Linked DNA regions of Cohnella abietis. Each later gene encodes a partner of the first gene's protein in a complex. Links are inferred from orthologs where the notes say so. Each region holds a gene or a part of one and is shown on either strand. Other genes may lie near its edges.

Evidence for each region.
Region 2: the proteins of tig (region 1) and rpsG are in contact, whole or in part, in a crystal structure (PDB 3GTY), measured with the Thermotoga maritima proteins. The link is inferred for Cohnella abietis from one-to-one orthologs. Residues at the interface, in WP_004081061.1 of Thermotoga maritima: Glu122, Val124, Val129, Leu130, Tyr133, Glu188, Gly259, Ile262, Tyr263, Glu266, Ser270, Glu273, Gln274, Glu277, Arg308, Gln311, Ile312, Ser315, Tyr316, Glu325, Arg329, Arg336, Leu363, Phe366, Trp367, Arg373, Leu377, Arg381, Leu384, Glu387; in WP_004081843.1 of Thermotoga maritima: Lys34, Lys52, Lys55, Glu59, Arg62, Gln63, Glu66, Asn67, Lys69, Val71, Arg95, Ala109, Lys110, Lys111, Gly112, Arg113, Pro114, Glu117, Glu121, Ile124, Ala125, Tyr127, Asn128, Asn129, Thr130, Gly131, Lys135, Asp139, Arg142, Met143.

The regions. Positions count from the first base shown.
Region 1 is NZ_AP019400.1:2,207,290-2,210,460, reverse strand. Bases 328-3,171 are described here. They hold tig (trigger factor), read right to left. Parts: upstream 2,473-3,171; coding sequence 1,183-2,472; downstream 328-1,182. Other genes in these bases: KCTCHS21_RS09385 (hypothetical protein), read right to left, coding at 2,577-3,171; clpP (ATP-dependent Clp endopeptidase proteolytic subunit ClpP), read right to left, coding at 397-999; clpX (ATP-dependent protease ATP-binding subunit ClpX), read right to left, coding at 328-339. Outside these bases: more of clpX, read right to left, coding at 1-327. UniProt on the Bacillus subtilis protein: Involved in protein export. Acts as a chaperone by maintaining the newly synthesized protein in an open conformation. Functions as a peptidyl-prolyl cis-trans isomerase.
Region 2 is NZ_AP019400.1:6,140,297-6,143,614, forward strand. What follows is about bases 297-3,287. They hold rpsG (30S ribosomal protein S7), read right to left. Parts: upstream 2,032-3,287; coding sequence 1,561-2,031; downstream 297-1,560. Other genes in these bases: fusA (elongation factor G), read right to left, coding at 297-1,523; rpsL (30S ribosomal protein S12), read right to left, coding at 2,095-2,517; KCTCHS21_RS26995 (hypothetical protein), read right to left, coding at 2,877-3,287. Outside these bases: more of fusA, read right to left, coding at 1-296; more of KCTCHS21_RS26995, read right to left, coding at 3,288-3,318.

The DNA.
Region 1 (3,171 bases):
CATAATATTGCTCTTCTGAAGCTCAACATCCTCGATCTTAGCTTGAGAATTAATCCGTTTGTAGTGATTGTATACCGCAACCGACAAAGACTTCTTCGCTTGCTCTTGACCAATAACGTATTGATCGAGAATATTGCGAATATCCTTCGGCTTCGGAATATCCTTCATATCGAGCTCTTCTTCATGACCGAGCTCTTCCTCTACGATTTCCGTGCAAAGCTCAATACACTCATCACATATATAGACGCCAGGACCGGCAACCAGCTTTCGAACCTGATCCTGCGATTTGCCGCAAAACGAGCATTTTAACTGACCTTTTTCATCGCTGAATTTAAACATGTAAACCCTCCTTAATAAACCGCTTCTTTCTTTCTATTGCGCATGACTCAGATGTTGTTAAGCTTTCGGAGCGTCAGTCGCGATCGGTGCAGTTATCACTTTATCAACCAAACCATATTGCATGGCTTCATCGGCACTCATGAAATTGTCGCGATCAGTATCCCGTTCGATTTTCTCGTAGGACTGACCAGTGCGATCAACGTAGATTTGATTCAGCTTCTGTTTGGTCTTAATAATCCATTCGGCATGAATCTTAATATCCGACGCCTGACCTCTTACCCCGCCAAGCGGCTGATGAATCATGATTTCGCTGTTTGGCAATGCGAACCGTTTGCCTGGAGCACCTGCAGTGAGGAGCAAGGAGCCCATGCTAGCAGCCATACCAACGCAAATAGTCGAGACATCTGGTTTGATAAATTGCATCGTATCGAATATTCCCATACCGGCCGTTACCGAGCCGCCTGGGGAGTTAATGTAAAGATGGATGTCCTTCTCTGGATCCTCTGCTGCCAAGAAAAGCAGTTGAGCGATAATAAGATTGGCGACATCGTCGTCAATCGCGCTTCCGAGAAAAATAATCCGGTCCTTCAAGAGCCTTGAAAAGATGTCGTACGACCGCTCTCCGCGATTCGTTTGCTCGACGACCATAGGTACTAACATGTTACCAACCCCTTTTCCAATTGGACTTCAAATCTCGGTAATATTTTAACACGTTCAAATCGGAATGTCATGTTGACGAGTTCCGCTCAGGCGAACGCTAGCCCTTGTACGATGTAGCGATTATGTATTCGGGGTGAAAAATAAGGCACGCGGGTTACACGTGCCTTATCCTAAGGTGTTTAATTAAGCAGTTAGGCTGCTATCAACGATAAACTTAACAGCTTTACGAACCTTCAGATCCGCGCCCATGTTGTCCAAATAGCCGTTATCTGCAAAGATTTTGCGAAGCTCGTCTGCTGGACGGCTGTACAGCTTAGACAGGTTCTCAAGCTCCTCTTCGATATCTGCTTCAGATACATCAAGGTTCTCAGCCTTCGCTATTTCCTCAAGAACTAGGTTATTACGAACGCGTTTTTCAGCATCCCCTTGCATCTGTCCTTTCAATGCAGCTTCATCCTGACCGCTGAATTGGAAATACAGCTCAAGGTTCATACCTTGCTGGCGAAGGCGGTTTTCGAAATCCTTCATCATATGTGTTATTTCGGAATCAACCAATACTTGAGGGACTTCAAGCTCAGCAGCTTCAGTAGCTTTATCAACGATAGCTGTCTCACGAGTGAGTTCAGCATCCTTAACTTTGCGTTCTTTCAGCTTGCTCGACAAATCTGCTTTATATTCGTCCAATGTATCGAATTCACTAACATCTTTAGCAAATTCATCGTCAAGGGCAGGCAGATTTTTACGTTTAATTTCGTGCAACTTCACTTTGAAAATGACTGCTTTACCAGCAAGATTTTCTGCTTGGTAGTTTTCTGGGAAAGTAACATTGATGTCTTTTTCCTCAGCAATGTTCAAGCCTACAACTTGCTCTTCAAATCCAGGAATGAAAGAACCGGATCCGAGCTCAAGCGCATAGTTATCACCCTTGCCACCCTCGAAAGGCACGCCGTCCAAGAAGCCTTCGAAATCGATTGATGTGTGGTCGCCCAATTGAGCAGGACCTTCATCAATAACAACCAATTCCGCGTGACGTTGTTGCAGACGCTCTAATTCAGCAGCAACTTCCTCGTCTGTAACTTCTGCATTTTCAACAGGAACAACCAAGCCCTTATAATCTCCGAGCTTAACTTCAGGCTTAACTGTTACTTTAGCCTTGAATTTGAACGATTGACCTTTACCGAATTGTTCAACATCCACATCTGGACGATCAATTGGCTCAATGCCCGCTTCGTCGATTGCTTTCGTATACGCTTCTGGAAGAAGAATATCGATTGCATCTTGATAGAGGCTCTCAATTCCGAAACGAGCTTCAAAAATGCCGCGCGGCACTTTTCCTTTACGGAATCCTGGTACGTTTACCTTCTGAACAACTTTGCGAAATGCTTTGTCTAATGCTACAGCAACCTGCTCTGCATCCACTTCAACCTCAAGAACCCCGACGTTCTTCTCTATCTTTTCCCAATTTGCTGTCATTTTATGCTTTCCCCTCCGTAACATCTTGCCGCTTCAATGCGGCCATTCACATAAACCACTCTATTATAGAACAACATGGTGCACCATTCAAGGCGTAACTTCTATTATTGGAGTGACGAACGTGGTTCCATGGAATATTGTCGCAGCCAGCGAAGCGCCTGCTCATAACGAAAACGCAGTTCACCCGTTATCCCATACTGCTCCCTTATCCACTCGTCGCCGTGTTTGCCATGCAGCTTTTCCATAATTAACTGGTGCAGAGCCGCCCCCCAAAGATCTGAAGCACTATCCTCATCTTCTATCATACTTCTGTAAATCGGGGTCCCATAAGCTACCTCAACACATTCTTTCCACATTTCATCTGCAAAATAAGAAAGAGTAGGGTCAGAGACCTCAGCTGTTTGATGGACCCGATCCAAAACCTGATGAATACCTTTAGGATACTCATCGAATGTTATCGGAGTATCTCCTGCTTCAACGGTCAAGCTTTCACCGTCTCGCCAGAAAGAAACAGAGCCCGTCGCCCCCTGCTTCCGCAAGGCTTGTAATGCTCGAAACTGCAATTGAGGAATATATTCCTCACGAGTAAGCCATTGCCTCAAGGATAACTCAATATCAGGATGATTGACATGCATCAATTGCCCTAATACTAACATCCGCTGCTCAGGATCATTCCCGTTATATAACGAAGCTAAAAGC
Region 2 (3,318 bases), 3.9 Mb from region 1 along the record:
CAACAATGTCCGAATTGACCTTTACCACCGGATTGACGTACGAATTTACCTTCGACCTTCGCAGGGACACGGAATGTTTCACGGTAAGCAACTTGTGGTTTACCAACATTCGTCTCAACTTTGAATTCACGAAGCATACGGTCAACGAGAATTTCCAAGTGAAGCTCACCCATACCTGCAATGATTGTCTGGCCAGTTTCTTCGTCCGTGTGAGCACGGAACGTAGGATCTTCCTCAGACAGCTTCTGCAAAGCAATACCCATCTTATCTTGGTCTGCTTTTGTTTTCGGCTCAACCGCAAGCTGGATAACCGGCTCAGGGAAGTTCATTGATTCAAGAATTACAGGGTTTTTCTCATCACACAGTGTATCACCTGTTGTTGTATCTTTAAGACCAACAGCAGCTGCGATATCACCAGCATGTACTTCACTGATTTCCTGACGGCTGTTCGCATGCATTTGCAAAATACGGCCAACACGTTCGCGTTTACCTTTAGTCGCATTAACAACATATGAGCCTGCGCTCAATATACCGGAATAAACGCGGAAGAAAGTCAAACGACCAACATAAGGGTCAGTCATGATTTTGAAAGCAAGTGCAGCGAATGGAGCAGTGTCAGAAGATTCCCGAGTTGTTTCCGTACCATCGTCTAGATGACCTGTAATAGCAGGTACATCAAGAGGAGATGGAAGGAAGTTAACTACTGCATCCAACATCGGCTGAACGCCTTTGTTACGGTAAGAGGAACCACATACGACTGGGAAGATTTTCACTTCACAGACGCCTTTACGAAGAGCAGCTTTGATTTCCGGGATAGTGAGTTCTTCACCCTCTAGGAATTTCATTGTCAGTTCTTCATCAAGCTCTGCAACTTTCTCTACCAGGATAGCGCGCAGTTCTTCAACTTGAGCTTCATATTCTGCAGGAATTTCAATTTTCTCTGGATCTTTACCGAGATCATCTTTGTATTTATAAGCAACCCGTTCAATCAGGTCGATCATTCCTACAAAAACATCCTCAGCGCCCATAGGCAATTGAATAGCTACAGCATTAGCGTTCAAGCGCAACTTCATGTCTCTTACAACATTAAGGAAATCTGCACCTATAATATCCATTTTGTTAACATAAGCAATACGAGGAACGCCGTAACGGTCAGCTTGACGCCATACTGTTTCGGATTGTGGTTCCACGCCTTCTTTGGCACTAAATACGCCTACGGCCCCATCCAATACGCGCAAGGAGCGCTCAACCTCTACCGTAAAGTCAACGTGACCCGGAGTGTCGATAATATTAATACGGTGACCATCCCATTGAGCGGTTGTAGCAGCAGAAGTAATTGTAATTCCGCGCTCTTGCTCTTGCTCCATCCAGTCCATTGTAGCGGCGCCTTCATGCACTTCGCCGATCTTATGAACACGTCCGGTGTAGAACAAAATCCGTTCAGTTGTTGTGGTTTTACCCGCATCAATATGCGCCATAATACCGATATTACGCGTATTTTGCAAGGAGAACTCTCTAGCCATGATACAGTCTCCCTTCATTTATCTTACTTATGCGATTCTACCAACGGTAGTGGGCAAACGCTTTGTTCGCTTCCGCCATTTTGTGTGTATCTTCGCGCTTCTTAACTGCTGCTCCAGTGTTATTGGAAGCATCCAGAATTTCAGCTGCTAAACGCTCTTCCATCGTCTTCTCTCCGCGGTTGCGGGAGTAGTTAACGAGCCAGCGCAGTCCTAGGGACGTGCGGCGTTCAGGCTTAACTTCAATCGGAACTTGATAGTTTGCTCCACCTACACGGCGAGCTTTAACCTCAAGTACTGGCATAATGTTCTTGATTGCTGCTTCAAAGACCTCCATAGCATCTTTACCCGAGCGCTCCTTAATAAGGTTGAACGCATCGTATAGAAGTTGCTGAGCAACGCCTTTTTTACCATCAATCATAATACGGTTAACTAAACGAGTAACTAGTTTGCTGTTATACAGCGGATCCGGAAGTACATCCCGTTTCGTAACTGGTCCTTTACGTGGCATCGAAGTTCCTCCTTTCTCATTCATGTTGTGCAGTGTTAAGCAATTAAATTGCCTAAACGCTTATTAGGATTTCTTAACTTTCGGTCTTTTCGTTCCGTATTTAGAACGAGCTTGTTTCCGGTTGTTAACGCCTGCGGTATCAAGTGCTCCGCGAACGATATGATAACGAACCCCCGGTAAATCCTTAACCCGGCCTCCACGAACAAGCACAACGCTATGCTCCTGCAGGTTATGTCCGATCCCACCAATGTAGGCAGTGACCTCTACGCGGTTAGTCAAACGAACCCTCGCGTATTTACGTAGTGCAGAGTTCGGTTTTTTCGGAGTCATGGTTCCTACACGAGTACATACTCCACGTTTCTGAGGAGCACTCACTTCTGTTTCAACGCGTTTAAGAGCATTGAACCCTCTTTGAAGTGCAGGTGATTTCGATTTAACGACCTTCGATTGACGGCCTTTACGAACTAGCTGGTTAATAGTTGGCATGATGCCACCCCCTTCCCATAATCGGTAAACATAATTAGTAAACGACTCAATCGATACCCTTTTGCGAAGCCCACAGATCCAGGTGGTTCATTTTAAGAGACGAGAAAGGGCCCGTCCGGATAGCTCCCCCATTGAAACTACATTTCTCTGGCTGATCTCCGAAACAAACCCGACAATCTATTCCCTCAACGGTCACGGTCAACGCCGTACCGACTTTAATGTCACACGCTTTGCTTAGGTTCGCACCGTATCGATGTACGTCAGTTTGACGCACGTCTGGCACACACTAGGATATATTATCACTTCCATTTGGGTGTGTCAACAATAATGAGATGAATTTTGTGAGATAGAAAATATATTTAGAATAGTCTTTTCTCCATCTGCCTTATGAATATCACAAATAATACCGCACTATATACGAATGTAGCAAGCAACGACCAAACCATCTCATAGGACTTAGAAGTTTCATAATTATTAAGGACGTCCATTATTCGGTAAACTGGAGGCAGCAGCCATCCTAGAAAAGCGATTTCCGGCGGTACTAGCTTCACAATACCTGCACCTGCCAAGCATAGCACCACCACGACGAACAACCCCGCAACAGCATAGCTTAGCTTCTTCACCGTCTTAGAAGTGAATAGGAAGGCCAGAGAAGCGCCCATGAAGGATAGTAGTATATGACTTAGACAGCCGCTTATCCCTTCCGATAGGGTTGGAGCTCTCACAAACTTGTTGAAAACAATAGGATACAACACCGTAACTATCGCTAACACTGTCAGAACGCCGAATAGAACTACTATT